DNA from 2 places in the Paenibacillus sp. GM2FR genome. Region 2 is predicted to be linked to the other one. Evidence: riboswitches for the same ligand, from Rfam matches in the RefSeq annotation. Region 2 holds a riboswitch; the other holds the start of a gene.

Region 1 (15,405 bases), 380 kb from region 2:
CGTATCCGGAACTTCCAAGTATCTATTCATATCGCTAAAACCTACTACACGAAGCGCATAGAAGCGAGACATTTCCACGTAATCGGAGCCTTGAATTTCCCCGGCCGGATCATATACATTTCTGAAGTCCGTCGAACCATAGGATTCGCTTAGAATCAGATTGTGGGCTTCTACTATTGAAGAACCTGCACTAAACAAGACGGCTGATAAAATAAAACCAGCAAAAAACCTCTGCCATTTTTTCCATTGGATCATGTGAGTACCTCCCCCTTACTAGCGAGGGTTCCCACTTCCCAAATAGAATATACGTGATGGCAGAGGTTTGCATGTTCCCTTGTTACTTATAGAGGTTGTTCAAAAAGTCCGCTTTTGATCACGAAGCGAATCGGGAAGCAGCTCGGCATCGAATCTTGAATTCAGCCGGGCCTTCCAGTGCTCACGTACCCAAATCGTACGCTCCGCTCCTCACTCCCTAGCTTCATCCAACCTTCTCGGTGCTGAAAATCGACCTTTTTGAACATGCACTTAAAGCCAAACTTAAACGACGTGGGTGTTAATTTCTTCACGAAGCTTGATGATGATCTCGTCCAGCGGCTGGGCACCGATGTCCCCTTCGCCGCGTTTGCGGACGGAAACGGCGCCCGCATTTTTCTCGTTCTCGCCTACGATAAACATGTAAGGAATCTTCTCGAGCTGTGCTTCCCGAATCTTGTAGCCCAGCTTCTCGTTGCGAAGATCCGGCTCTACGGAGATACCGGCGAATTGAAGCTTCTCGGCCACTTCCTTGGCATAGTCTTCAAAGGCATTGGAAACCGGAATGACTTTAACCTGCACCGGTGACAGCCACAGCGGAAGCGCACCTGCAAAATTCTCAAGCAAGAAGGCGGTGAAGCGTTCCATGGTGCCCAGAATACCGCGGTGGATAACGACCGGACGATGCTTCTGGCCATCGTCACCGACATATTCCAGCTCAAAGCGCTCAGGCAGCAGGAAGTCGAGCTGAACGGTTGACAGCGTCTCTTCCTTGCCTAGAGCCGTACGGATCTGGACGTCGAGCTTCGGTCCGTAGAAGGCAGCTTCGCCTTCGGCCTCATAGAACGGCATGTCCAGGCTCTCGACGACTTCGCGCAGCATGCGCTGGGACATTTCCCACATTTCGTCGTTCTGGAAGTACTTCTCGGTATCCTGCGGATCCCGGTAAGAAAGGCGGAAGCGGTAGTCATGGATGCCAAAGTCCTTGTAGACGGTCATGATCAGCTGAATGACCCGCGCAAACTCTTCCTTGATCTGATCCGGACGGCAGAAAATATGCGAGTCGTTCAACGTCATCGCGCGCACGCGGTGCAAGCCGGTCAGTGCACCGGACATTTCATAGCGGTGCTGCATGCCAAGCTCAGCAATACGGATCGGCAGATCCCGGTAGCTGTGCATATCGCTCTTATATACCATCATATGGTGAGGACAGTTCATCGGACGAAGAACAAGCTCCTCGTTGTCCATCTCCATTTTTGGGAACATATCTTCCTGATAGTGCTCCCAGTGACCTGAAGTTTTGTACAGCTCCACGTTTCCGAGGACAGGCGTGTACACGTGCTGGTAACCGAGGCGCTCCTCCATGTCCACGATATAACGCTCCAGGGTACGGCGCAATTTCGCGCCGTTTGGCAGCCAGATCGGCAGGCCTTGTCCAACAAGCTGAGAGAACGTAAACATTTGCAATTCCTTGCCCAGCTTACGATGATCGCGCTTCTTGGCTTCCTCCAGCAGATGAAGATGCTCATCGAGCTGCGCTTTTTTCACGAACGCCGTACCGTAAACGCGCTGAAGCATTTTGTTCTTGCTGTCGCCGCGCCAATATGCGCCTGCCACATTCATTAGCTTGAATACTTTGATCTTGCCGGTTGAAGGGACATGCGGTCCACGACAGAGATCAAAGAATTCGCCTTGCTCATAGATCGTAATGACGCTATTCTCTGGCAGGGCATTGATCAGTTCCAGCTTGTACGGATCCCCGAGCTCGCCGAAGATGCGCAGCGCTTCCGCACGGCTTACTTCCTTGCGGACAATCGGAAGATTTTCGCCGATAATGCGTTCCATTTCCTTCTCAATCTTCTGCAGGTCCTCCGGATTCAAAGGCTCCTCCAGATCCATGTCATAATAGAAGCCGTCCTCAATGACCGGACCCACGCCCAGCTTTACTTCTTTCGCTCCATACAAACGCTTGGTTGCTTGAGCCAGCAAATGCGCTGTACTATGGCGCATCACTTCAAGCCCTTCGGGTGTATCCTGCGTTACGATTTCGATCAAAGCTCCGTCCTGAAGCGGTGTCGAGAGATCCACGACGATCCCGTCCATTTTTCCCGCGACCGCATTCTTTCTAAGTCCGCTGCTGATTGACGCAGCCACATCCTCAATGCTGCTGCCCGCCTCATACTCCCGTACGGAGCCGTCAGGCAATTTAATGCTAATAGCCACCTTGTATTCCTCCCAAAAAGTATTTCACGTTTCTTCCATATATGAAGGACGCGTTAGTCTCCCCGCGAAGACAGGCATGGACCGCTGAGGTGCCCGCCTGGACTTCAACGAAAGATACCGGAACATGCAAAAAACACCCGTCCCGCGAAGGGACGAGTGTTATACCCGTGGTTCCACCCTAATTCGATCTCTCCATCACCTTATGTACCGGGTACATAAACGATTAAGATCCTTCATCAGCATTGAGTAACGGTCATGAACCGGTGAAGCCTACTCATCCGCATTCATCATGACGTGCGGGTTCGACGACACAGCTACAAAGGGGTAAATCAATGGCGAACCGGAGGAAATTGCAGCCGAGGTTTCCTCTCTCTGAGCGGTCAAATCCGGATTGATTCATGTCTTTGTCAGAGCTTTTACGTGAATTTATCAGTAATTATAATCCTGACCGCTTCGGTGCGTCAAGTCATCATTCGTCCGCTTCCGAGAAGCGCGCTGCATTCCGGACAACTGCAGCATACTTCGGCGCGGTTATCAAAGATGTGGGCCAATGTCACGATGACGGGAAGCTCAGGCTGCCTCGTGTGGATAATCATGCGGGCCGGAGATACCGAAATCAGCGTACTGACCACCATATCTTCAATCTCCATATCCTGGTCCAGCCTTTCCATAACGAGTCCTTCATCTCGAGGACGTTCAATCGGGCGAAGATTGCCATCCAGCAGCAGGAAATCCTCCTCCCCCTTATGAATGACGTGAACCAGCGGCATTTTGGGCTCCTGAAAATAAACAAAATATTTCAGCAGGCTGACAAACTCCTCGTACTGCTGATCCAGCATAAATTCATCCACTGCATACTCCGCCATCTCGCGGAGCTCCTGTTCATAGGACTGAAGCCGGAAGGTCATGTATCCATCCAGATTGAGCTCAGATGCTTCGTTTAGGCATTGGTATATGCCTTCGGACAGCTTGCGTCTGCGGCTCTGCCAGAAGTCCGCGGACGGGCCTTCCTCTTTTTGCAGGAGCATCAAAAACCATTGCAGAATCCGCCCCGCTTCTTCCTCATCATCAAACTCGAATTCCGAGAACATTAACCGTGCAGCAATCTCCTGCTCCTTCTCTTCCATAATATAAGCAGTGACTGCTTCGGCAGTGAGCCGGCGCAGCGTGTCGGCCGATGCGGTCCATGAGGACAGCGGAAGCTTGCCGGAGCACGTCCAAATCACGCGGTCATCCGAAGCGCTGAATGTGAATTTCAGCTGCTTGCATTGTTTATGTAGCTCTTTCTGCTTGTCTGACAATATACGGTGAAACGCCTTTTTCTCGTCTTCCGTCCGTGTACCGACAGAAATGCTGAACAGTTCCATGGAATCACTCCTTTCGAGTTCCCTTTTCAGTATATGGGGACCCGCTCGGGGATATACGGAACTCCTGCTTGGAAAAACAAGCAAGTCCGAAAGAATATCTAATAAATGGCGCGCATACTAAAAATGTCGATCGATTTAAGTTCCATGAAAACCATACTTTCTAATATCCCAATATAAAAAAAGCGGACCGAGTTGCTCGGCCCGCTTTGCGGATTTTTCATGAAGTATAAAATTAGTTCTGCATGACAAAGTCGCGCTCAACGGTGCTGTTATCTTCGAACACGCGCAGAATATCATACCGGGTATTGCGTTGAGCCGGAATGTTACCGGTCTCGCGGATCAATTGAATAATCGATTCAATATTGACCTTATACACAGCTCCTGCGGAAGAAACCACGTTCTCCTCCATCATCGTGCTGCCAAAGTCATTACAGCCGTAGCTGAGTGACAGTTTGCCGATCTCAGGCCCCATCGTTACCCAGGACGACTGCAAATTCGGAACGTTATCGATCGCCAATCGACCGATGGCTACCGTCTTCAAGTACGCCTCCGGCGTTTCGCGTTCACGCTTAAGGTTTGTATTGTCCGGCTGGAACGTAAATGGAATGAAGGCCAGGAAGCCTTTGGAATCATAACCGTTCTGAATGCATTCATCCTGAGCATCACGTACGCGAAGCATATGGAGCGCACGCTCTTCCATCGTTTCGCCCAGACCGATCACCATGGTTGCCGTCGTGTTCATGCCGACTTTATGAGCCGTTTGCATGACATCCATCCACTGGCGCCATGTGCCTTTCAAACGGCTGACTTTTTTACGGATGCGATCATCCAAGATCTCTGCGCCGCCGCCAGGCAGCGAATCCAGACCCGCGCTGTGAAGCTCGCGCATTACCTCTTCGAGTGTAAGCCCGGAGATCTCCACCATCTTCATAATTTCCGCTGGGGAGAAGGAATGCATCGTAATGTTAGGAAACCGCTTCTTGATGTTACGAAGCAGGTCCGTATAATAATTGAAAGGCAAATCCGGATTGACTCCGCCCTGCATCAGAATTTCAGTACCGTTCACATCCTCGGTTTCCTGAATCTTCTGGAAAATCGTCTCATCGGGCAGAACATAGCCCTCGGAAGAGCCCGGTCTGCGATAAAAAGCACAGAAACGGCAGAATACATCACATATGTTCGTGTAATTGATATTCCGGCCGATAACAAATGTTGTGATAGGATCCGGATGCAGGCGCTTTGTCATCACATCCGCCGCATGGCCAATTTTCTCAATCTCGTCACTTTCAAAAAGCGTCACGGTATCTTCCAGGTTTAGACGCTCACCGCGTAAAGCTTTATCCAATATACGGTTTACCGCACTCATTCTTGCAGCCTCCCTACTTAGAGCAAAATAACAAATCACCAGTAAAACTTTTTCTATCTCATCCTACCACAATCCGGCATTAAAAACGACATCCCGTCCGTGACAGGATGCCGAATTCTATGATTTGGCATATCTTTAAATGAAGTCCTTGCTTCCATGCAAATCTTTAGTAACTGGCAGCAAAAGCCCGATCCAGGTCAGCAATCAGATCGTCCACATCCTCGAGTCCAACCGAGAAACGGAGCAAACCATCCGTAATGCCGCGTTCATGCCGAACCTTCTCGCCCATCGCTGCATGCGACATCATCGCCGGATACGACAGGATGCTCTCCACAGCTCCCAGGCTGACCGCTACCAGCGGCAGCTTCACATGGTTCAGCACCTGCTTGGCGCGCTCGCCTGAGCCGACGTCAAAGGAGATGACCGCACCATAACCGCTCGATTGCTTCTCGTGGACTTCACGTCCCGGATGATTCAAGAGGCCAGGGTAGTACACTCGCTCAATATCGCTTCTCCCTTGCAGCCAGGCCGCCAGCTTGGCTGCACTTTGCTCGGAGTGGGCCATTCGTGTGCTGAGTGTCTTCATGCCGCGCATAAGGAGCCAGGAATCCTGAACCCCAAGCACCGTGCCCAAACCATTTTGCAGTTGCTTCAATTGGTCTCCAAGCTCCTGGGTTCTGGCTACCGCGAGACCTGCCAGCACATCGCTGTGCCCGCCAAGGAATTTGGTCGCGCTGTGGATGACGATATCCACGCCGAATTCAATCGGACGCTGGTAAAACGGCGTCATGAACGTATTATCCAGCAGGGTAAGCAGGCCTTGCTCCTTCGCCCAATCCGTCACGGCACCAATGTCGGTAATTTTCAGGGTCGGGTTCGAAGGAGTCTCCATATAGACAGCTTTCGTATTCGGTTTGAGGGCCGCCTTCACCTGATCCAGATCGGTCATGTCTACAAAGGTGCTCTCGATGCCCATACGGCTCAGAATGCTGGTCAGCAGGCGGTAGGTCCCGCCGTACACGTCCTCCGTCACGATCATATGATCGCCCGCGGAGAGCAGCATGAACGAGCTGGAGATCGCGGCCATACCGGAAGCATAAGCGAAACCGCGTACGCCTCCTTCCAAGAGGGCGATATAATCTTCCAGCGCCTGCCTCGTCGGATTGCCGGAACGGCTGTAATCATGTTGGGGCGGGTTAAAGATATCTTCATGATGAAACGTAGAGGCTTGATAGATCGGAACGCTTGAGGCGCCGGTTGCCCGGTCGATTTCCCCGCCGAAATGCAATAATTTCGTCTCGAAACGGAGTTCTTCCTCGCGCTCCCGTTTTGTTGATAACTGCTTGGATTGCGTTTCCAAGCCTGATGGGCCTTTATCGATGCTCATTCTCCCGTGCTCCCTTCCACTTCAGCCATAGCTGCGCCCAGCGCAGCATCCAAATCCGCGATCAGGTCATCCGCATGCTCGATGCCGACCGAGAACCGGAGCAAGCGGTCATCCACACCGATCGCATCCCGAATCTCAAGCGGGATGTCCGCATGGGTCTGGACGGCTGGGTATGTCATCAGGGACTCGACGCCCCCGAGGCTTTCGGCGAACGCAATCAGCTTAATATGCCGCAGCACGGGCTCCACATAGCGGGCGTCCTTCACCTTGAAGGAGAAGATGCCGGTGTTGCCGCTGGATTGACGGTTCTGTATGTCATGTCCCGGATGATCCGGCAGGGCAGGATAATATACCTCGCCGATCGCTGGGTGAGTTGTCAAAAATGTCGCCACTGCGGTGGCATTCGTTTCGTGCCGATCCATGCGCAGCGCAAGCGTCTTCATGCCTCTCATCAGCTGATAGGAATCGGTCGGGCTTAACACCGCGCCGATGGAGTTATGAAGGAAAGCCATCTCCTCCGATAATTCCTTGCCCTTCGTTACGATGATACCCGCCAGCACATCGTTATGTCCTCCCAAATACTTGGTGGCGCTATGTATGACGATATCCGCCCCAAGCTCGATGGGTCTTTGGAAATATGGAGTCAAAAGCGTATTATCGACGATGCTGATCAGTTGATGGCGCCTTGCCCACGTACAGACGGCTTCGATATCCGTAATCATCATAAGTGGATTGGTCGGCGTTTCGACAAAGACAGCCTTCGTGTTGGGCTGTCTTGACCCTTCCAGGGCATCCAGGTCATTCGTATCCACGTACGTAGCCGTTACGCCGAACTTGGACATAATCCGCTCCAGCAGCCTATACGTCCCACCATACAGATCCAGCGATACAATCAGATGATCCCCTTGGCCGAACAAAGCAAAAATCGTCTGAAGGGCAGCCATGCCCGAGCTGCAAGCAAAGCCGGCATCACCGGATTCCAGCTCGGCGCAGGCATCCTCCAATACCGACCGGGTCGGATTTTTCGTACGGGCATAATCAAACCCCGTGCTCTGGCCTAATTTGGGATGGCGGTACGCCGTAGCCTGATAAATCGGAAAATTCACGGCTCCGGTTACCGGTTCTTGCACCGACCCGATCTGTGCCAGCCGGCTCTCTATATTCAAAGGTTTCTTCTCCATCACAAACTCTCCTCCCGTATACTGCTATATTTGCGGACCAATATCGTACGGCGTTTCCTGATATACATAGTAATTGAGCCAATTAGTAAATAATAAGTTTGCATGCGCGCGCCAGATGGACGGAGGCGTCCTTGTTGGATCATCATTCGGGTAATAGTTGCGCGGCAGCGCGATATCCATTCCTTTGGCAACGTCCCGGTCATACTCCCATTTCAGAGAGTCCGCATCATATTCGGAATGCCCTGTGGCAAAAATCTGCTTTCCATCGCGGCTGGATACCAAATAAATGCCTGCTTCCTCGGACTCGGACAGGATGACCAAATCGTCAACACCTGTAATGTCTTCGCGCCGAACTTCCGTATGACGGGAATGCGGAACAAAGAACATTTCGTCAAAGCCGCGAAGCAGCTTGGTACATGCTTCATTGATCGTATGTGGAAATACGCCAAAGCATTTTTCCTCGAGGCTGTATTTCGGCACGCCGTAATGATAATAAAGCCCGGCCTGCGATGCCCAGCAGATATGGAGCGTGGAGGTCACATGCGTCTTGGTCCATTCAAAGATTTCAGTAAGCTCATCCCAGTAATTCACTTCTTCAAACTCCAACTGCTCGACGGGAGCTCCTGTAATAATCATGCCGTCAAAACGCCGGTTCTTCACTTCTTCAAAGGTTTTGTAAAATGATTTCAGATGCTCAGCCGACGTATTCTTCGAAACGTGGGAACTCGGATGAAGAAGAACAACATCCACCTGGAGCGGGGAGTTACCGATCAATCGCAGCAGCTGGGTCTCCGTCGTTTCCTTGGTTGGCATCAAGTTCAGAATAGCAATTCGCAATGGGCGGATATCCTGATGAAATGCATGACTCTCATCCATGACAAAAATGTTTTCTCCAGCCAGAACTTCCTTTGCCGGCAAGGCATCCGGAATTTTAATTGGCATTGTGGCTCACTCCTTCGAAATATGAAATGATACATCCATAAAAAGCTGTGAGAAAGAGCGTTAGACTGTATAAACGCAAGAAAACCTTTCTCGAAGTAGAGAAAGGTCATCATATACGTATCACAATGCGCCTCTCTCATCTGTCAGACTATACAACGGCTTCGAAGAAGCGTCGTATCTCCTGCAAGAATTAGCACCGTGCGATGTTGCCGCCGGTTGCCGGGTTTCATAGGGCTAGTCCCTCCACCTGCTCTTGATAAGATTTCGCTTTATTCAGTTGTCTTAAATGGTTCGTAATTGATACTTACTTTAAATCATTCCCAATTTTTCGTCAAGAACCTTTTCATAAGTCCGTCACACTTCACCGAAGGTTTCCATACCCTGTACAAATGGCCCTTGATTGCACCGGATTTTCAACTTGAAAGGTCCTACACCCGGCGTTATACTAGACAAGTGCTGTTTAAAACCGAGTATGAAAGAGGTGACATGGAAGATGGACGGTGACCCGAGCCAGAAACTGGATGCACAAGACGCACAACCGCATAGGATTAAGATCAGCTTACCGGCAGAGGGCGGCGTTATTTTTCATGCGCTTTTATCGTATTCTAACCTTCCTTGAATCATGCCTGTATACCGGTGGGCTGATATCCTGTGCCTTTACTGCTGAACCAAGCAGTTTGTATTTGACAAAGGAGTGATATCAGATGAAAATCCGGTTGGTCGATTCGGGCGTATTTACCCCTATTGATGACATCGAAATGACGCTGACGCCTCCGGCCAGCGGCTTCTACTGGCTGGATGCGGACGTGGATGATTTAGCCGAACTGCAGCCCCTCTTCTCCCTGCATGATCTTGCGGTTGAGGATTGCCTCAGCGAAGAGGAGCAGCGTCCCAAAATTGAAATATACGAGAACCACTATTTTATCGTCGTGAACAGCATCCGGTTTGACGACGAAGAGATTTTCCTTCGGGCATTGAATGTTTTCCTGGGCAGACATTTTATTATTACGGTAACCAAGCAAAAGATCCACGAGCTTCGCACCGTTAAGCCGCTTCTCTGGGAGGACGAAGTCAGCACGCCTGACCGCTTCCTTTACCTCTTGATCGACCTTGTCACGGACAACTATTTCTCCGTCGGGGACCGCATCGAGGCGCGGATTGAAAAGCTGGAGGAAGACATCCTGATGCATACCAAAAAAACACACTTAAGCGAGATTATCGGTCTGCGAAGCGAGATTCTTTGGTTGAAAAAGGTGCTTGGTCCGCAGAAGGAAGTTATCAATACACTTAACAAAAAAGATCTCCGGCTGATCGATGACCAGCTGCAGAAATATTTCAGCGATATCTATGAAAATGCCGTGAAAATTTCCGAAACCTTCGAGACCTACCGGGATCTTATGGGGAACCTTCGAGAGGCTTACCAATCCAGTATCGCCAATCGGGCCAATGAAATCATGCGTGTGTTTACCGCCATTACAACGATCTTTATTCCACTGACGCTGATTACGGGCATCTACGGCATGAACTTTGACAATATGCCTGAGCTTCACTGGAAATATTCATATTATGTAGTTATAGGCATCATGATTTCTGCCGGTGCCCTCATGTTTTATCTGTTCCGCAAAAAGGACTGGATATGAAATATCACATCTCCACAGACAGAATCAGGACGGATCTCCTTGCACAAGGAAATCCGTCCTGATTTCGTTCGTGCGGATTAGCCTGCGTTCGCTTTGCCAGGCTCTTCCCGCCGGAAGCGAATCCGTATCAGGCGCAGCCGCTCATACAGCTTCTCCGTTCCGCCAATCTCTTCTACCTCTCCATTCCGGGCTTGTCCTTCTCCATATACCCGTTGTAATACCGGTTTAAGAAACGTATCGCCCAGCTCTTCAAAAGCCTTCCATACCGTCGCCTGCTCTGAAGCCGTCATCGTATTCAATTCTACCTCCAGCAGCTGCTCCGTGTCATAACCTTCCTTCTCGAGCCCCTCCAATTCCTCAACCAAATCCCGGCGAGATAACGCGGTGCGCTCTTCCAGCTGGGTCAGCGAAGCTCCCTCTGCTATGCCAAGCAGCATCGTACGACGGATTCGGAAGCGGTCCAGCTCTTGCTTGTAGCGCTGCTCCTTCTGTTTATACAGCCAGGACAAGAACACTTCTTCCTGCAGCTGCTTATAAACCCAATCCAATGGAAAGGTTGTGGTTCGCTCGATTTTCGTCGTGATCTCCAGCCACTCCGCCCCATGCTCCGAGGCCTTGCTGACCCCGATTCCCGGAAGCTGCAGCAGCTCTTCCTCATTCTGGGGGATGAAGGCGCTAATCATGCGCAGCACCCGATTGCTGGCAATGAAGTAAGGGGCTTTTCTTCCGGAGGCCGCCTTTCTCCTGCGCCAGGCACACAGCTCCGTGTACAGCTCCTCCGAGCCATACAGCTCACTGTAGCACTGCAGCTTCTGCACACGAAGATTCTTGCCTCCCGTCTCTCCGGGTTCATGGAATACCCCCTCAACAAGCGGCCGGAAGCCCTCTCCAAGCTTCTTCGCTAATTGATGTCGGTACACGCATAATAACTCATTCCATGAATTCCCTTCATACCACTCCTCGTCGGATACTTCACCGTCCGGTTCCATATTCCGCCAACCGAGCTGCCATCCCCCCTCTTCCTCACCGATCCATACTTGAGCAGAACGGAGATGACCTGACTCATCCGCTCCGCTCATCTGATTCATGAACACAATTTGCATCCCTCAAATACCTCCCGTTTAAGCATTCAGCACAACGATGATACAACGCAAAAAAGCACCTCTCCTCCGCCGCAGCGACAAAGAAAGGTGCTTCCCGTTCCATACGTTATACTGTTGAAACCATAATACCATAATCTGTAATAAAATCAAACCAATTTTGGCTCACTCTATATAAGAAATTAAGAAATAAGGTTAAGCCTGAACGCTCTTCGCCTCATCTACTGCCAGCTTGGCCAACGCCAATGCGCCGCAGAGCCCCGCATTATCGCCGAGCATCGGCGGAACGATGAATTGATCAATCCCGTCATGAAGGCTTGGATGCTGAACATATCCGGCCAGCAGCTCCTGAAGCTTCGTGCGGATCAGCGGGAACAGCTGCTCCTGCTTCATAACGCCTCCGCCCATCACAATACGCTGAGGGGACAGAATGAGGACATAATTCATCAGCGCTTGAGCCAGATAATAAGCTTCCATCTCCCAAGCCGGATGATCCGGCGTCAATTCCACGCCGGGAACTCCCCAACGTTTGCCAAGGGACGGACCGGCTGCAAGCCCCTCCAGACAGTCGGCGTGATAGGGACAGGTCCCTTCATACCGGTCTTCCGGATGGCGGCGCACATAAATATGCCCCATCTCCGGATGAGACAAGCCGTGGATCAATTCACCAGCTACCACGGCGCCTGCTCCTACTCCCGTTCCGATGGTGATATACAGACAGCTATCCAGTCCCTGGGCAGCGCCCCATGTATATTCTCCAAGAGCTGCTCCGTTTACATCGGTATCAAATCCAATCGGAACATGAAAACGCTCTTCCAATGCTTTGACAATATTGTAATTGCTCCAATGCGGCTTCGGTGTCGTTGTAATGCAGCCATAAGTCGGGCTGCCCTTCACCGGATCAATCGGTCCGAAAGAACCGACTCCGATCGACTCTATATCCTTATCAGCAAAAAAGTTAAAGACGTTTGCCATGGTTTCTTCCGGGGTTGTTGTCGGGAAGCTCACTCGCTCCACAACCGTTCCATCCTCCATACCCACGCCGCAAACGAACTTGGTTCCTCCTGCTTCAATTGCTCCAAGTAAACTCATGCTTCTTCCATCCTCTCCACGATGTGCTGTGCCTTGTTCTCTATTTGGTTGCTAACAAGCTCTATTCGAAGCATATGTAAACATTGTGCTCCCGTCAAGTCTACCTGCCGCTTTCTCTGCTTCTGCCCGTTCCTGACGCGGCGAGTAACAGCCATGAGAACAAAATAATGACCGCCGTCCACGCCCATGCCAGCCCGCTTTCGCCATTGCTAACCGCAACGTAAATCGCCGTGGGCAGCGTTTGCGTGACGCCCGGTATATTGCCTGCAACCATCCAGGTTGCCCCAAACTCGCCCAAGCCTCTGGCAAAAGCCAGAATGAACGCCGATACGCCTGCCCTGCGGACCAGCGGCAGCGTAATCCAGCGAAGCACCTGCCATTCACCGGCCCCGGCCGATCGCGCCGAATCCTCAAGCTCCGGGTCCACGGACTCAAAGCCCACCCGCATGCTCTGATACACAAGCGGAAACGAGACCACTATAGCCGCTATGACTGCGGCTCCCCAACTGAAAATGATGGGCCTGGCAAACAGCCATTCGGCAGCTGAACCTATCCAGCTGTTTCTGCCCAGCATGACAAGCAGAAGAAAGCCGACCACCGTGGGCGGAAGCACAAGCGGAAGCATCAGCAGCGTTTCGACGGCCGTTTTGCCGACAAACGCGCGCCGGGACATCCAGCGTGCCGCCGCTGATCCCAGTATAAAGGCAATGATGCTGGACAGCAGTGATGTTTTTATCGACAGCCATACCGGCATCCAGAACATTTCGGTCGTGGTCACGGCGACGCCTCCGCTACCTCAAATCCAGCCTCCGTGAAGATATCCCTGATCTCGGGCTTCCGCATAAATTCAAGGAGCGCCTCAGCCTCCTGCGGATGCTTGGCATTGCCCGGAACCGCTGCAGGATATTCAATCGGTTGGTGCTTGTCCGGGTCGACCTCAAGCGCAAGTTTTGCCTTGGTCGAACTCTTCAGATCGGTTTTATACACAAAACCGGCATCCGCATTCCCCGACTCCACATAAGCGAGAACTTGCGTCACGTCCTTGGCATACACCGCCTTGGATTCGACATCATCCCAAAGGCCTTCATTCTGAAGAGCATCCTTCGCATACTCCCCGGCCGGTACCGTATCCGGCTGCCCGATAGCCAGAACGCGTACTTCAGGTTTGAGCAGATCCGATAACTGCTTCACGTTCTGTTTGCCAACAGGCTCAATCAGCACCAACGCATTCCGAAACATCAACTGAACCGCATCGGATTGTACGATCCCCTTCTCGACCAGTCGATCCATCGGCTCCGTTGCCGCGGATACAAACAAATCTACAGGCGCCCCTTGCTCGAGCTGTTGTCCAAGAGAGCCCGAACCGCCGAAATTATAACGCAGCGTAACATTCGGAAACTCTGCTTCAAATCGTCGTCCGGTCTCTTCCAGGCTGGATTTTAGGCTTGCTGCTGCCGAAACAATCACTTCCACCTTCTTCTCAGCCCCTGAGGGCTGCTTAGTGGTATCGGTTGAAGGAGTCTGGTTGGAGGCACATGCGGATATTAGAAGCAGCATGGCCCCAAGCAGCAACCCGGTCAAGATTGATGTTCTTCCGAAATTAAACGGTCTCCACATGACTAGGAAACCACCGCCACCCCAAAAAGATGGCCGAGGCTCTTCATCTCGAGCTCCTCCAGTTTGGTTAATGCCCGTTCGTGATCCACGCTCAGGCGGCATAGATCCAATTCGCACTCCATGGGAACCTCGCAATGGATTTCGGCCAAAGCCCGGGACAGATGCAGCATTTCCAGATCCGCCTCGATCTTGGTGCGGACCCCTTTGGTCAGCGAATCAAGATTCGCAAGAATGCCTTCCACGGATTCATACTCCTGAATCAGCTTGACCGCCGTTTTCTCGCCAATCCCGCGTACGCCCGGATAATTATCGCTCGTATCTCCCATCAGGCCTTTCACATCGATCACCTGTCTTGGGGAAAGTCCTTTTTCGGCATACAACGTTTCCGGGGTATAATGCATATAATTGCCGTGTCCCTTTTTCATAATAATGACGGAAGTCGAATCGTTCACGAGCTGAAGCAGATCGTGGTCCCCCGACAGGATCATGACATTCATGCTATCCCCATACCGTCTGGCCAGCGTACCGATGCAATCATCAGCCTCATAGCCCACGACGCCCAGATTCGGAATTCCCAGGCATTCCGTCACATCACGCACCAACGAAAACTGCGGAACCAAATCATCCGGCGCTTCCGGACGATTCCCTTTATACGAGGCAAATTGCTCTGTACGAAATGTTTTTGAGCCCATATCCCAGCAGCACGCCACATGGGTAGGCTGAAATTTATCGATAGCATCCCACATATACCGCAGGAAGCCGTAAATCGCGTTGGTCGGCACACCCGCTTTGGTTCGACGGATATAGCCGCTTGACGCGGTCGCATAGTAAGCACGAAATAATAAAGCCATCCCGTCTACAAGCATTAAGGATGGTTGTTGATTGGGTATCACAGTCATGATCGCTCCTAACTTTAACTTCTCTGATATAACCTTAAATATACCTTGTCATTATACCATATCCCTATATAGACTTGGGCTAGTCACAAGGCATTTCTTTGAATTTCCTATCATTGGCTGTTCATAAGAAAAACGTCTATCGACGTACTTTCTCAGTAGACAGACCGCATGTAGCGGAAGTTTTTCTTGCGAGATAAGGATGCTAAGCCTCGGATGTTTATACGTTCTTATCTCTTAAAACAAAAGAGCATCCCGGCGGTCCAAGGACCTTGGGATGCTCTACCTTTACCAGCAGGAGAATGCGTCAATGCCGGATCGTTGCCCTTCAACAATCGGGTT
Region 2 (15,405 bases):
TCGAAGGATCATTCGGGATGGCTACAACAGCTCCATCCTTCAGCTCATCCGCAGATGTAATGGTTTTGGAATACGCACCCAGCGGCTCCACATGCACGGCGATCACGGACTCAAGATCCAGTTTGCGCTCTTTGATCTCGTTATCCAGGTAAGGCTTGTGCTGGAAGAAGTTCGCGTCGATTTCTTTGGAATCCACTTGCGTGTTAGGCAGAACATAATCCGTGAACTCTACGATTTCCAGGTTCACGCCTTCTTTTTCAAGCGCTGGTTTGACATGCTCCAAAATTTTGGCGTGCGGTGAAGGTGAAGCACCTACTTTCAAGGTTACCGTCTCTTGAGCACCGCCTCCTGTTGTTCCCCCTGGCTCAGCTGCGTTATCCGCAGGCTTGCTGCCGCACGCAGCCAGCACCGTAACCAAGGTCAAGCTGATCAATGCTAATGTCCATTTTTTCATTCTAAAAGTCTCCCTCCGAAAAAATATATTATTTATATGTTGTCTTCCTTGAAGCCTCATCAATCCCGTTATTTTCTTGTAAAATGCCGCACCAGGCGATCTCCTGCCATTTGCAGCAGCTGTACCAGCACGATCATCAACACAACGGCCAGAATCATGATCTCGGTCTCATAACGGTAATAGCCATACTTGATGGCCAAATCCCCTAATCCGCCGCCCCCGACTTGACCGGACATCGCGGTATAAGATACCAGGGTTACAATCGTGATGGTCATCCCCGCCAGCAGACCCGGACGTGCCTCCGGGAGGAGAACCCTCCATACGATTTGGCTTGTCGAGGAGCCCATGGCATGAGCCGCCTCAATCACGCCTTTATCCACTTCATTCAAAGCCGTTTCCACGAGCCTGGCGAAGAATGGGGCAGCGCCGATCACGAGCGGCGGAATGGTTCCCAGCACGCCGTACGAAACACCTACGAGCGACTTCGTAATCGGGATCATCGCAACGATCAGGATAATGAACGGAACCGAACGCAGGATGTTCACAATGAACGACAGGATCGTGTAACCAAAGCGCACCAAACCGGATGTAGATCTTGCAGCCATGTAGAGCAGCACGCCAACCGGCAGTCCGATGATGAAGCTGAACAATGCCGAAGCCCCCAGCATCCGAAGGGTATCCAATGTTGCCGTCCATATCTCTTTCCAGTCGATCTGGGTAAAATCAAGCCCGAACATTAATGAATCACCTCCACGTCTAATCCTTGTTCCAGCAGCTTCCGGATCGTATCTTCTATGGCACGCTCTTCCCCTTCGAAACGGACGATGAGCTGGCCATACGGCGTTTCTTTGATCGTGGAGATCGTGCCCTGCAGAATCGCAAAATTCACGCCCGTCTCATGAACGGTATGGGACAGAATCGATTCGTACGTTCTCGAACCAAGGAACGTAATCTGCACCGCCTTTGAAGGTCCATTCGCCTGGCCCTGAATGGCCAGCCGCAGCGCTTCGCCGCTGTCCATCTCCTGGCGGATAAATTCCTGGGTCACTTCATGCTTCGGCTTCAGGAACACTTCCGTTACCGGCCCTTGCTCCACAATGCCGCCTTGATGAATGACGGCGACCCGGTCGCATATGCTCTGAATCACATGCATCTCATGGGTAATCAGCACGATCGTCAGATGAAACTTTTTATTAATGTCCAGCAGCAGGCGCAGGATCGAATCGGTCGTCTGCGGGTCAAGCGCCGAAGTGGCCTCGTCGCACAGCAGCACTTCGGGATCGCTTGCGAGCGCTCTGGCTATGCCAACCCGCTGCTTCTGCCCGCCTGATAGCTGGGACGGGTATTTGTCCCGATGGGCCTCCAAGCCGACCAAAGCCAACAGTTCGGATACCTTGCGTTCCATTTCAGCCTTCGGCGTCTTGATCAGACGCAGCGGAAACGCAATGTTATCGTACACCGTCGCGGAAGATAACAGGTTAAAGTGCTGAAAAATCATGCCGATTTTGCGGCGTTCCGTCTGAAGCTGCTTCTTGCCAAGCGACGTTAAGTTCTTACCGTTCACCCACACCTCGCCCGAGGTGGGACGCTCCAACAAATTGATACAACGGATCAATGTACTTTTACCTGCACCGGAGTGTCCAATCACTCCGAAAATTTCTCCTTTTTCAATCGACAAATCCAATTCGGACAACGCAGTGGTTAAGGTTCCGGCTTTTCCGTACTGCTTCGTCAATTGCTTGAGCTCAATCAATCCGATAATCCTCCTTTTTCCGAAGCTTCATATCTATTTACCCAAAAGAAAAGAGCCTCTTTTTGTAGAATCAAAAAGGGCCCTCTTTACGTAAAAGTCAACGCCTTTTCTCATCTGTCAAAGCCAAGGGATATCCTGCAGCTTTGAAGGAATTAGCACCATGTCACTCCAAGCGCCACTGCGTTAAGCAATTACACGCTGGAGTCGGTTGCCGGGCTTCATCGGGCCTGTCCCTCCGCCTCTCTCGATAAGAAAACATCGATATGAAATTTTTCCGATTAATTTGATCTGATTTAATTACATTTAATGAATGCAATAGTTAGTATAGATTCTTTTCAGGTTTTTGTCAAAAGGAATTTCATGGCGATTTTGTGCCTAAGCCCTGACTCCATTTTTCCCCCAAAGCTCGTTCGTATATTTATAAGAGGCCGCCAGACTCCGGCATACCATATCGACACCTTGTTTGAGATCGTCCAGGTGCTGATCGATATCCTCCAGCTCGATCTTGTCCGACAGCCCTTGATGACGCTGCCATAAATCATCCTGCATCTCGGAATTCATGTAATGGATTTCGGCGTTGCGCCGTTTCCGAAGTGTGTTCAGCGGTGTTTTGTAACGCTCCTTGATCGCTTCCAGCTCTTTGGCCAGCTCTCCGTGGGCCTTCAGGAATTTAAACTGCCGCAGGACCGTAAAATAAGAGAAATGCGCCTTCACCTTGGAGGTATGAAGATCGTACAAATCGTTCAACACCGTCCCCAGCTTGTCAAGGATCGAGAATACCCGTATGAAGCCGTTTTTGTAAAAATACACATATCGTTGATATTCCCCTTGCTCCTGAATCGACATGTCATCGATGTAACCCGATTTGACCGATTGACTGAAATGCCTTGCCGCATTCCAGCTCTGTTCCAGCTCATCCAGGGAAACGATCAACCCCCGGGTCCAAATCTCAAGCTTGCGAAAGTCATGCGTCGGATCCTGATTTTTCTCCATTTCCTTCTGCAGCAGCCGGGTTGTCTTGACCATCGATTCGATGGCTTCCTCAAGCAGTCCGTTATTGTGCCGGGGCTGTTCCCCAAGTAACATACGAAGCATGGCGGTACCCCCTCGCGTCATCAAATTAATCTTGGTTCTTCTTGGACCGCTATTTGTCTAAATAGTGATTCCACCGCGTTCAACCGTCTTCACGTTATCCTCACGCGGGAATAACTCACCGGGGTATCCCGGTTGTGTTTCAGTTCGTTCACATAGAATGCCCACGAAACGACCAGACAACCCCCACAGAATGGAGCGACTTGAGATATTCCCTGGTTATCGGCTTCGTCAATCTTAATAAATATAAACAAATCCGCTGCCGAATCAAACCTTTCCAGTACCGCTTCGAGCGTCTTCCTTAAATCAGACAGGTTGAGCGGACGGTTAGACGGTTGGTATATCAATTCCCTCTCTATACAACAAAGCCCTCGAACGTTGGCCCGGGGACTTTGCTTAACATATGTTGCCTTACATTCGATCTCTTTGTTTCATGGTTTTTGCTTCTTTACTTATACGATCTTTTCACGAGGCATGTTGTGACCCGGCCGCATCTCAGCTTCAAGCGGCTTGCTGAGCTGCCATACCCGGACACTTAAATAACAGAGTACGCCGAATAAGGCCGAGATCAGCAGCGTGTGTCCCAGTGCGGAGAATACGTAAACCTCCTCGTTATGCATCGTTGCCATAATGAGGGCACCGCTAAACACCTGCAGCAGACAGAGCACGGTTGCCGAAATGCCCAGCATCTGTACCTCCCGGTTGTCGCGATTGCGCCAATATGCAAAATGCCCCATCACCGCCACCACGATCAGCAGCAGAAGCGCTGCCACCCGGTGCATAAAAGCGATGCCGACTCCACCGCTCAGCTCCGGGATCACTTCCCCGTTACACAGCGGCCAGCCGGAGCAGCCTTCCCGGGAATCGGTGTGGCTAACGAATGCACCAATATAAACGACGATATAGCTATACAGGGTTGTGCCCCAGACTAGATTACGGAAACCCTTGCTTACCCGAGGCAGACGTTCCAAGTCTACGGGCCCCTTCGCCTGTTCTACCCGCCGCATACCCAGAGCCAGCATGACGGAGCTCGCAAAAGCAATTAGCGAGAAGCCAAAATGCAGCGCCATAATCGCGGCCGATTGAGGCTTAACCACCGCTAGCGCCCCCATGATCGCCTGCACCACGACGAATACCGAGGTCCCGATAACATAAGCCATCAAATCCCGGCGATCCCGCTTGTACTTCCAGAACGCAATCAGCGAAGCCAGCGCCGCCAAACCCGCCATTCCGCTGACAGCCCGGTGGGAATACTCAATCATGGAGGATACCGTGTAAGCGGGAACAAATTTACCATTGCACAGCGGCCATTCCTGACCACAACCGAGTCCCGAGCCCGTCTTAGTCACAACCATGCCCCCGAAAGTCGCGCAGAACATAATTAAGCATGTTATGTAACTCAGCCATTTTAATTGTTTATCATTCACTTATCTCACCTGCTGCTCATATTCACTATTTAAACCTTTACAGGATCGCATCGTACACAGTCCACATTTCATTATACCTGATTCTACGGCTACGGTCACTTGAGCGATTGTGACAAAATGTTCAAAAATGAGAAAAACCTTCATGATGCAGGTACTTGACTTCGTAGCCCTACCTCTATCCGATATGTAAAACAACACCGCCGCCAGTTATAGATCAAGGCGGCGGTGCTATGGTCACTCTTACTTATGAATCGTACTGTATACGTCCACGGCACGCTGCAGGAAATCTTCAATCTCCTCGCGCGATTTGCGGAGTTTGTTAACGTAGCGAACCAGCTCACGTCCATCGGAATATGCAACAAAGCTGGGGATCCCCAAAATATTTTGCTGCTGACTCACGTCACCGACAGCATCGACGTCAACCTCTACCAGAGTCAATTGGTTTGAGAACTTCGTCTCAACCTCCGGCATGAATGGATCGATAAACTTGCAATCGCCGCACCAGTCTGCTTTAAATACGGCAACAGTCAGTCGCGGAGACTGGATTTCAACCTGAAATTCTGCTTCTGAAGTGATTTTTTCCATTGATTATCTCCCCTTTACGTCGAATTCCTTCACCCTTAGTGAATCAAAATGTTGAGTGGAAGTCAAATTTTAGAGCATACTGACATTATGATGTTCACAGGCTGGGATTAACCATTAGAAAGTGCAGGTGACCCCGAATGCACTCGAACGGACCCAAAGATAAAAAAAACCTGGGCAAGGATGTACGGTCATGGACGGCAACCCTTCCGCTAGCCCTGACAGAATCATGGTCGGGAATGATCGCATCGTGGAGATTCTCCTTAAAACTCCGGACAAGCAGACATGAATTGAAATGGGATCCCACAGCCGTTAGAACGATTCGCAGGCAGCTCAAGAACATTCTCTCCTCTCATCCCTATCTCCAGCAGAGCGTTTCCCCGTTTCCGTACCCTTCTATGCAAGGGTATAGCGACATTCGGATTCATGAGCCAGGTGCAGATGTTCAGCTATCTCAAGATGAGCAGGAGCTGATTCATCATATTCAAGAGGCCGCAGCCGAAGCCAACCGCAGCAATGTGACTCGTACGCAAGCCTATTTGGACTGTTATGTGTCACATCCAGAGCTGCATTGGGCCTTGCTGGCCCATATGGTCTCGCGTAATGCCGGGTGGAATATGAGCGATCTGAAGGGCGGATTGATGTCGGATCTCATGGATCCCACATTCAAGAGCAATTTGTATCGTTTCTTGGAACGCTGCAATGCGCTGATCTTCCAGGACGCCTACCCCCAGCTGCTTCTCTATATACACAGTCGAAAAAAAGGGAAGCCCCTATTTCATTTGCTCCCCCACTTTCATGTTTCATCGTTCATGACACCGTTCTGGGAGCAGTTCTGGCAGGATCAGGGCAGTTCGCTGCTTACGGTGGGTCTCATCATTAATGAACAGAATTATATTGAGGGGCGAGTGGCGAGACATCCTTTTTACCGACAGCATATTCTACAGGATCCCTTCTTTCGGATGCATGAGCTGACCCGGTTGAATCAAATCGTGTTTCCGTTGGGCCAAGTCCATCGAACGGAGTCGGGCGCAAGCCCTGCCCAAAAGCCCCTTTCCCCAGCCAGGCCACTGGCCGGACTTACCCTACCCAAGTTTGACGACCTGTCCATTCGGATCAAGGCAGGCCGTTCGCTGTATGCTTTATTATTTGGATATGAGGAGATATACCGCGCCGTGCTGGCATTCGCACGGTCCACCAAGCACCAGGGATCGCGCGCCGAATATTGGCCGGCCTTATTTACGCCGACCCTTGAGCAAGCCATGAATCATGGCCATGAGGGATTTGACCTCATCACATCGGAATGGCTCCCGGGTGGCCAACGTCTGTATAGCCCTCATCTTGAAGAGATCTGGGAGGATGAAACTCCCGAGCCGATTCCCCGGTACGACTGGTATCAGGGCCGCGCGATGTTCAGGCATATCCGTAAACCGTTACGGCCGCTACTGCCGGATATCACCCACGCCCATCGGGCCGCTCTGGAGAAAACCTCCATCGTCCATGATGTGTCTGATCCGTTCGAGCGGCGGCATTAAAATGAAAAGAGACCGTCCCGATACTGCAAGGAAGGTCTCTTTTCGGTTCTATTCACACGATAAGTGCGTGTTCAAAAAGGTCGATTTTCAGCACCAAAGCTTATGCTTCCGATGTGCGTTTTTTCAAAACGCTTCAGTGTCTATGTCTTTATCCCCGCTCCCGCATACGTGCAGGCTGCAGTCTCATAAGCGGACGGAACACCTTCTGCAAAAGACGCGGGTAACTGCTCAGCTCCGATTGGCGCAATACGCCAAACACCACCAGCAGGACAAGATATATAATGACCACGGCCACGCCTACAACCAGGCAAGTCAGCAGGAATGCCAACCGTGCCGGCATGACATCAACCATCTGAATACCGGCCAGATTCAGGCCATATCCGATTCCACCGGCGGCAAGCACCGTCAGTACGAAGCCCGTCCAGCGTTTGCCCAGGATGGAGAAGGATACAATTGCTTTAATCGATCTTATATTCAGTATCGTAATGACAAGGAAACAAAGAGCCGTACTCCCAATGATACCGTAAATCCCAAAGAACGGAGCAAGCAGGAAGCTGGCTGCAAGCTTGACCACAACCCCGATCATCACGTGAATCATCGAAAGCTTGGCCTTGCCGATTCCAAGAAGAATGGAATTTGTCGTCATCATCGTGATCTGGAAAATCGTACCGAACGTCAGAAATCCAATAATCCCGCTGCCGCCCAAGGAACTGAACAGTAAACCATTGATGGAATAGGAAGCAACGCATAGCGCAATCACCATCGGCATCCCCGTCAATATGGCTATACGCATAGCCAGCGATACTTGCTGTTCCAAATGCTCCTGATCTTTCTTCGCAAAAGCGGCAGAGATGATCGGAATGAGCGAGGTGCTGAGGGCAATGGCTAGAATCGGCGGAATTCCCGCGACGCTCTGCGCCCGGTTTCCTAATACCGCGAGGGCTGCGGTGGCTTGTCCCAGACCAACCTGCCCGATCAACAGCGGTTTCACGATGGAGCTGTCAATAAAGTTAACTGCCGGAACCGCCAGGGAAGACAGCACAATCGGTATAGACAGCGTGAATATATCCCTGTATATCCCGCCAAGCGGAATGGAGCGGTCCGCCGCCGGCATCTTGAGCTCACGATCACTTCGGCGAAGTTTTACCGTGAAGTACAGCATGACGGCAAATGCTCCGATACTGCCGAGTACGCCCCCAAAGGAGGCGCCGGCCGCGATCCAGGTATCGTCGTATCCCATCCGCAGCAGCATGTAGGCCACGCCGATCGCTGTCAGAACCCGTGCAATCTGCTCGATAATCTGCGATATGCCACCAGCCGTCATATTATTGCGCCCTTGGAAGTATCCCCGCATCATGGCGATGGCCGGGAACAGCAGCAGCGCTGGGGCGAGTGCCTGAATGGCCGCGGCCGCCTCCGGCTGCTTAGCAATATGGGTCGCATAATAAGGAGCTCCGAAATAAAGCAGCAGCGTCATAATTACACCCGCTGCTCCGGCAAAAATAAGTGCAGCATGATAGACACGCCGGGCCTCCGCAGGCTTGTTCAAAGCATGACGCTCGGATACCATTTTGCTGAGCGTGCTGGGAATGCCGGCCGTTGCTACCGTTAACAGCATTAAATATACGTTATTGGCGATCGTAAACGAGGCATCCCCAATATCATTCAGCATATGCTCCAGGGGCACCCGCTGAGCAAGGCCCAGCACCCGGGCTACCAGCGCAGCAGCGGCCAAGATGATGGTGCCTTTAATAAATGACTCTTTCTTTGACAAAACCGTACCCTTCTTTCTCCTCCAAAGCGCCTCTTACAGCGATTCCTAAGCGTCTATTAGAAAATCCAAATGAAGAAAATAACAATCATCGCGAGCTGTAAAATAACCTTCACCACAATGCTGCTGAACAATCCAATGACCGATCCGAAACCAACCTTCATGGATTTGCTCGGTCCCGAGCCTGCCAGCATTTCACCCAGAAATGCCCCGATGAACGGTCCGATAATCAATCCAAAAGCGGGAATGACGAACGGTCCGATAATCAGTCCGATGGTGCTGCCCCATATCGAGGCTTTGGAACCGCCAAGCTTCTTAACTCCCCAGGCGTTAACCGCATAATCGGCAATGAACAGCACCACCAGAATGATGGTCTGAATAATCCAGAACCATGTATTGTAATGCTCGAATGTAAAGAACCAGCCGTAAACAAACAGCGCCAGGTAAATGGCGATAACCCCCGGCAGAATAGGGTAAATCGCTCCGGCCATCCCAATGATAAACAGAGCGATGACGATAATCCAGCCCAATACGTCCATCAACATCTCACCCTTCGATCAAAATATGATCCCTGATGACCTCAACGATACCGTCCTCATTGTTGCTGGAAACCACAAGGTCCGCTTCATCCTTTACCGTCTGCTGGGCATTGCCCATAGCCACGCCGAGTCCGGCCTGCTGAATCACAGCCAGGTCGTTCAAGCTGTCCCCTACGGCTACGACCTCGGACATGCTGATTCCGAGCAGCTCGCACACCTGTCCGATTCCGGTCGCTTTGTTAACGCCGAGCGGATTGATTTCCAGGTTATCCGGCGAGGAGTTCGTGATCTCCAGTCCACCCATATCCTGCAGGCGCATCAGAATGTTGTGGCGTACCTCATGATCATTCGTGGTGTAACCGAACTTCAGCCACTCCTGATTCGCGACATCGCCGATCCAGTTCTCAGAGTTATACAATCTTTCTACTGAATACGCCCAGAACCATGATCCGGTTTCAATGGCAAGTGCGTGCATTTGCTCCACAAGCTTGCTGTCGAGCAGCGCCCGGCGGTGCAATTCATATGGCGCGCGCCATACCTCCCCGCCGTTCACCGTTACCATCGGTGTCGTCAGTTCAAGCTGCTTGGCATACGGATAAGCATCCTGAAACGGCCGGCCTGTCGAGAGGCAGACGTGAATGCCGTGCCGTACCGCCTCTTTGATCCACTTCACCGTTTCCTCGGACACCTCATGATCGTCCCGCAGCAGCGTACCGTCCATATCCAGTGCCAATAATCGATATTTATGTTTCATGGTATTAACCCCCTTACGAATCACAAGCAAACATAACGACATTTTACCACAAAAGGCAGGTCGTCAAAACATCCCTCATGAATAGCAGCCCCCAGACGGGCCAAAACGGAGAAAAAGCCTAGGATCAACTAGGATTCCCCAAGCGCTCGAACAAATCCCACGCCCTTGAAATGAATGAGCAATGTAAAAGAAAGAATATGATTTCTTTTATGCTACGATACTTACTGAAGACAACCCCGAAAGGAGTCATAAAATCATATGACCAAACTCAATGAGAAGCCCGTCGTAACGGCAGAGATGCTGATTCGAAGACCGGTTTCAGAAGTATTCGAGGCTTTCATCAACCCTGAGATCACAACCAAGTTCTGGTTTACCAAAAGCAGCGGCAAGCTTGAGGAAGGCCATCATATCCGCTGGGTTTGGGAGATGTATGGGGTACATGATGACGTGTACGTTCAACATATTGAAGTGAACCGCCGCATCGCAATCGAGTCTTCGGACCAAACCAGGACCGAGTGGGCATTCACGTCACGCGGCGATCATGAAACCTTCGTTGCCATTACCCATTCCGGATTTACAGGCAGTGCGGATGAAATGGTGCAGGGAGCTATGGATTCCATGGGAGGATACACCATGGTGCTCTGCGGACTCAAAGCGCTGCTGGAGTTTGGCGTCGTCTTGAATCTGGTAGCGGACAAGGCTCCGGACGCCCATGTGTAACAAATAAAGAAACGGCAGCCAACCCTTTGAGGGCTCTTGGCTGCCGTTTTGCTATTTCCTATTATTCGTTGGAACTGCCATCCTCATTTCCACCCTCGGTTTGTTTAGGGTGAGGCGTACCGTCGAGTCCGTAAATTTCGTCATACGCATCGAAAATTTTGCGGGCAACCGGCGCGGCACTCTGGGAACCAAAGCCTGCTTCCGGTATGACGACGGCGACGGCCAGCTTCGGATTTTGCCGTGGTGCAAAGGCGATGAACACCCCATTCTCCACCCGGATCCGAGTACCGTTTTTATAAATATCCTGCTCGGATGTTCCTGTCTTCCGCGCAAAATCATATTTAAAATCTTCAAAAGCTCGAAGTCCCTGCGTATTCATCCCTGCAATGACTTCATTCCAGTACTGCTGCGGGAATTCCGCTTTATTCAATACCTCGCGTTTGAATTCCTTGATCACATTGCCATCCTGATCCACAATCTTGCTCGCAAGCTGCGGCCGAATGCGCTCGCCCCGATTGGCAAGCGTGCTGGCATACTGTGCCAATTGGAGCGTCGTATATTTACCGGACTGTCCGAATGAAGCGTATGCCATGGCAGCCAGATAACTTCCCGCCTGCTCGATATTGGTATACTCGATGATTCCTTTATGCTCCTTCGGCAGGCCGGATTCGGTAGATACCCCAAGCCCGAATTCCCTCATGTATTCATCCCATATTTCAACGGATTTGGAGCCGTATTTGTTATACAGTCGTTCCCCGATCCAGTCAACCATAAAGGCGTTGGAAGAATGCTCGATCGCTTGTCGGGCATTCAAAGATCCATAGGCTTTACCGCCTGAGTTCCGAACTCTCGTATTATCCTTACCGAAAAATGCTGCACCGCCATCATAATAATAATCGTTAGGTCCAAACAATTTTTCATTAAGTCCAATCAATACCGTCAAAGGCTTCATGGTGGAGCCGAGCAGCACAACCGATTCCAGATTGTTCCCGGATCGACCGGAACTGTATGGAGAGATCGTTCCGTTGCCGTAATACTTCATGACGGTTTCCCAATCATCGGTTCCATTCTCCCACACATTCGGGTCATAATCCGGCATACTGGCCATGGCGACAATGTTCCCGGTATCCACTTCCATCGCTACGGCATAACCCGTTTGCGCATTCGGATGTGTTTTACCGGAAACGGTATTGGTATGAAGCCATTTCAGCTGATCGATGATCGCCTGCTGTGTAACCTTCTGAATATCCTTATGGATCGTCGTATGAATATTGTAACCCTTCTCCGGGGCGATCATGGTTGGCACCCCGTCCGCCATGTTCTGCGGATTAATTGGAATACCGATATATCCGTTTTTGCCGCGCAGCTCATCCTGGAACATCATTTCGAGTCCGTCTACGCCGACCTTCTCCTGCTCCGTGTAGATGAGTCCCGGATCCTTTTGCTTCTTGTTCTGCTCATCGATCTCCTTATATTTTTCCAGCGTCTTAATGCCGCGGAACTCTTTCAAATAACCAATCGTTTGAACGGCAATTTTGTCCGGGTTGTATTGGCGCTGGCTCTCTTCCACGACCTCGACCCCAGGATACTCGTTCTTATGCTCCATAAAGTAAGCCACTTCTTTGGTCGAGAGATCTGCCTTAATGCGTCTCGGCTCATAACCCGGCTGCTTGTTAAATTCCAGGTCCATCGCTTTGATCACATCATCCACCGTCAACTTTTCGGCTTTTGGATCACCATACTGTTCGAAGACCTTGACCATTTCCTCGGCCAGCTTTTCGATCTCCGGACGGTTCTTCTTCCCTCGTTCAGATGAACTGTAATCCTTTAACAGCGTTAAATACAGTGCTTGGGAGGGTGTCGAGTAGGCAAGCGGCGTTCCGGAAGCATCGATGATGCTGCCCCGGATCGGCTGAAGCGGGAAATTTTTAACCTGCCCGCCGGTTTCGAGCTCTTTTAGCTCAGGCCCTTCAACAAACTGCAGTATAGCAAGACGTATAATAATGACACAGAATATGATAAAAGTGCTGAAAAAAAATAGATTAACCCGCAAGTTAAACTGACTGCCGGCATCTCGTTCTTCTTGTTTGCGCTTATCCGGCCTAAACCCTTTCACGTATGCTTCTCCCCTTTATCCACAATCACATAAACCCATATTAACATAAACGCCCCCCCACTTCATCTGGAAGGGCCCTCCTGATAGGCAAGGGCGGACTTCCCTTGCTCAAAAGTCCGCCCTTCTCCATATCAACACACCGATCAAAACACTTGCTCTTTAATATGCGTCTCGTTGAAGCGCGGCGGGTTAAACCAGTTGCCGCTTTGTGCCCAGGTCGGGTCCAGCGGTATCCATCGCTTCTCTTCACTCAAGTAGACCTCATTCCAGGCATGCGGGCCATAACCGCCTTGCCCATTATATCCCCTGCCGGTTACGACCCGGACTTTCAGATCCTGAGACCGGGCCATCATGGCATACAGCCGGGCATAATCAATGCACACGCCTAATCTTGTATCGTACGTATCCTGTGGTGTCTGCTCTTTCCATATCCGCTGCTCTTCATACAGCGTCACTTTGTCGTGATCATATGCGATCCGGCTGCCAACCCAATCATAGAGCTTTCGCGCTTTCTCTTCATCGGTTGACGCGCCCTTCACGACATGGGCTGCCGTCTGCTCAATGCCCTCGGGAATCTTGTGGTCGATGACCTCATACTTCCGCTGAATGATCCCATTCAATTCTTCCTGTACCGATTGGGTAAAGACCGGCAGCTTCTCGCGGACGAGAGAACCCGACAAAGGCTCTATTACAGCCCTCGCTCCCTGCTGATAAACCGGTGAAGCCTCAACATACCGGCTAAAGCCGTGATCGGGATTCAGACTGACGTAGATGAATAAGATCGCAATGACAATAATGCTCCGCGCAGCTCCCATGATGACACCAATTCCAGCACCTGTTAGCCGGCTCAGCAGTGATGCCGAGGTATCTTTTCTCGTTCCGAAAAGTCCCAGCCTGCCTCCCATGATCAGGGAAACGAGCAGACGCAGCATAAATACGATAAGGGCGTAACTTAACATAAACAGCACCGCAAACCGCAGCAGCGGGAAATCCGCCAGCGATTTTACGGCTGTATAATAAACCTGTTCCCAGAAGCGCAGCTCCCGATTCGGTAAACTTGCGGCCGTGCCCAGCCAATCGCCTGCTTTAGGCGATAACCATAATGTAAAAGGAACGGAGATCGCAAGCCCGACCAGGCGCAGCACCGCATCCCCCAGAAAAAAAACAAGCTTCCCGGCTGACCGGGAGGCTCCGCGACTCCATCCCTGCAATAGTGAAAAAGCCACAATCAGCAGCAGCAAGATGGTGATTCCGTTCCCACTCAGCACACTATCCTTCCATGCCGACATCAACGGTATCCCCTCCTCTCCCCATGATGTCTTGTCAACCGATGTAAGCGAGCTGCAGTACTAAAAAGCTGCTGCCCTCATACATCGCTTCCGATTGCGTTTCATCTTTTTATTTCGAAGCCGTATTGCTCTTGGCATCGTCGATAAAGCTCTGAATCGTATCGTTGATATCCCACTTTCCTACCGAAACACCGCGGAACGTCACTTCAACCTCTTCGGAACCAGAATTTCCTTTCAGCTCCAGATTGGGAGCTTTAATGGAGTAGGTACCGTCCCCATTCGAAGTATATTTCGCTTCCTTCGCTTCTTTCATCATCATGTTCAGCGCTTCTTTTTTTATCGTATCCACCGTTTCTTCCTTCACCGTGGTTACAACCTCGCCGATTTTATCGAGGGAAATTCCGCTGTACACCAGCAATCCCACGATGATGAGTACGGCAAGCGCCCACTTAATAACGGTTCTCACCACATTCAGCACAATAAACAAGACAATTAAGGCGATGGCAATGACCAGCCAGTTTTGTTTGAGAAATTCAATCCAGACCTGAGTATCCAATTCAATTCACTCCCGTTCATCGTTTCAAAAACGGCGGTTCATGGCCGTCTTATTAATTATACATGATACCCCGCAATACTGTCAGCCAACCGGGTCTTTTCACAAAAAGGTATAAGCTTGCCCTTTCGAACGTACAAGTAGTAGTAACATATCAACTTTTGCCGGATAGGAGGGTGCCATATTGAAAACCGCTTTATGGCTCTATATGTTTTTGTTTCTGGCGTTTTTTGATTTGCATGCTCAGTATCCTGTACTGACGCCCTTTGCCATCTCCCTTGGCGCAGCCCCTACGTTCATCGGCTGGATGATGGGCATTTATGCTTTAACCCATCTGCCTGGCAATTTGCTTGCAGGCAATCTGATCGATCGGCACGGCAGCAGACGCTACATTATTTTCAGCTTAACCGCTGCTGGTGTTATTCTGCTGCTCCAGGCTCATGTCCAATTGCCCTGGCAGCTGCTCGTGCTCCGCTCGATCAGCGGTTTCGTCTTGGCCTTTTTGTCACCTGCCTGTCTGGCACTGCTTGCGTCACTCTCCCGGGATCCTGTTACGCAAGGCAAATATATGTCCGGTCATGGCGTGGTCCACACCCTTGCCTCTGTCTTGTCCCCGGCCGCCGGAGCTTTCATTGTAGCCAAAGCAGGATTTTCCGGTACATTCCAGAGTCTGGGCTGGCTTTTGATTTTTACCGGCTTGATGGCGTTTCTCAGTCTCCCGAAGCCTCTGTCAGCCAACGCTAAAGATAAGGGGCAGGCTGTGCCGATCAACAATGGGACACCGGCGCGGCTTCCTTTTAGTTTGCGCTTATATTTGATC

The links. Region 2 has a riboswitch for S-adenosylmethionine ahead of PAEVO_RS20780 (methionine ABC transporter ATP-binding protein). Riboswitches for the same ligand answer to the same signal wherever they lie in the genome.
Region 1: linked by a shared signal. The riboswitch ahead of metA (homoserine O-acetyltransferase MetA) and the one ahead of PAEVO_RS20780 (methionine ABC transporter ATP-binding protein) in region 2 are both predicted to bind S-adenosylmethionine.

The regions. Positions count from the first base shown of each region.
Region 1 is NZ_MKZM01000008.1:4,177,045-4,192,449, forward strand. Features, by position in the region: gene PAEVO_RS18915 (3D domain-containing protein) at 1-255, opposite strand, end outside; gene thrS (threonine--tRNA ligase) at 538-2,475, opposite strand; gene PAEVO_RS18925 (putative sporulation protein YtxC) at 2,937-3,842, opposite strand; gene mqnC (cyclic dehypoxanthinyl futalosine synthase) at 4,075-5,208, opposite strand; gene PAEVO_RS18935 (aminotransferase class I/II-fold pyridoxal phosphate-dependent enzyme) at 5,375-6,595, opposite strand; gene PAEVO_RS18940 (PLP-dependent transferase) at 6,592-7,776, opposite strand; gene metA (homoserine O-acetyltransferase MetA) at 7,801-8,718, opposite strand; SAM riboswitch class I at 8,852-8,981, opposite strand; gene corA (magnesium/cobalt transporter CorA) at 9,423-10,358, shown strand; gene PAEVO_RS18955 (HRDC domain-containing protein) at 10,436-11,461, opposite strand; gene PAEVO_RS18960 (ROK family protein) at 11,654-12,550, opposite strand; gene modB (molybdate ABC transporter permease subunit) at 12,651-13,328, opposite strand; gene modA (molybdate ABC transporter substrate-binding protein) at 13,325-14,131, opposite strand; gene PAEVO_RS18975 (5'-3' exonuclease) at 14,170-15,066, opposite strand.
Region 2 is NZ_MKZM01000008.1:4,555,769-4,571,173, forward strand. Features, by position in the region: gene PAEVO_RS20770 (MetQ/NlpA family ABC transporter substrate-binding protein) at 1-454, opposite strand, end outside; gene PAEVO_RS20775 (methionine ABC transporter permease) at 523-1,191, opposite strand; gene PAEVO_RS20780 (methionine ABC transporter ATP-binding protein) at 1,191-2,207, opposite strand; SAM riboswitch class I at 2,315-2,461, opposite strand; gene PAEVO_RS20785 (Cthe_2314 family HEPN domain-containing protein) at 2,583-3,302, opposite strand; gene PAEVO_RS20790 (COX15/CtaA family protein) at 3,752-4,726, opposite strand; gene PAEVO_RS20795 (thioredoxin family protein) at 4,967-5,311, opposite strand; gene PAEVO_RS20800 (DUF2515 family protein) at 5,449-6,843, shown strand; gene PAEVO_RS20805 (putative polysaccharide biosynthesis protein) at 6,992-8,617, opposite strand; gene PAEVO_RS20810 (DUF456 domain-containing protein) at 8,674-9,153, opposite strand; gene PAEVO_RS20815 (Cof-type HAD-IIB family hydrolase) at 9,161-9,907, opposite strand; gene PAEVO_RS20820 (SRPBCC family protein) at 10,166-10,627, shown strand; gene PAEVO_RS20825 (peptidoglycan D,D-transpeptidase FtsI family protein) at 10,689-12,743, opposite strand; gene PAEVO_RS20830 (transglutaminase domain-containing protein) at 12,887-14,035, opposite strand; gene PAEVO_RS20835 (hypothetical protein) at 14,142-14,588, opposite strand; gene PAEVO_RS20840 (MFS transporter) at 14,770-15,405, shown strand, end outside.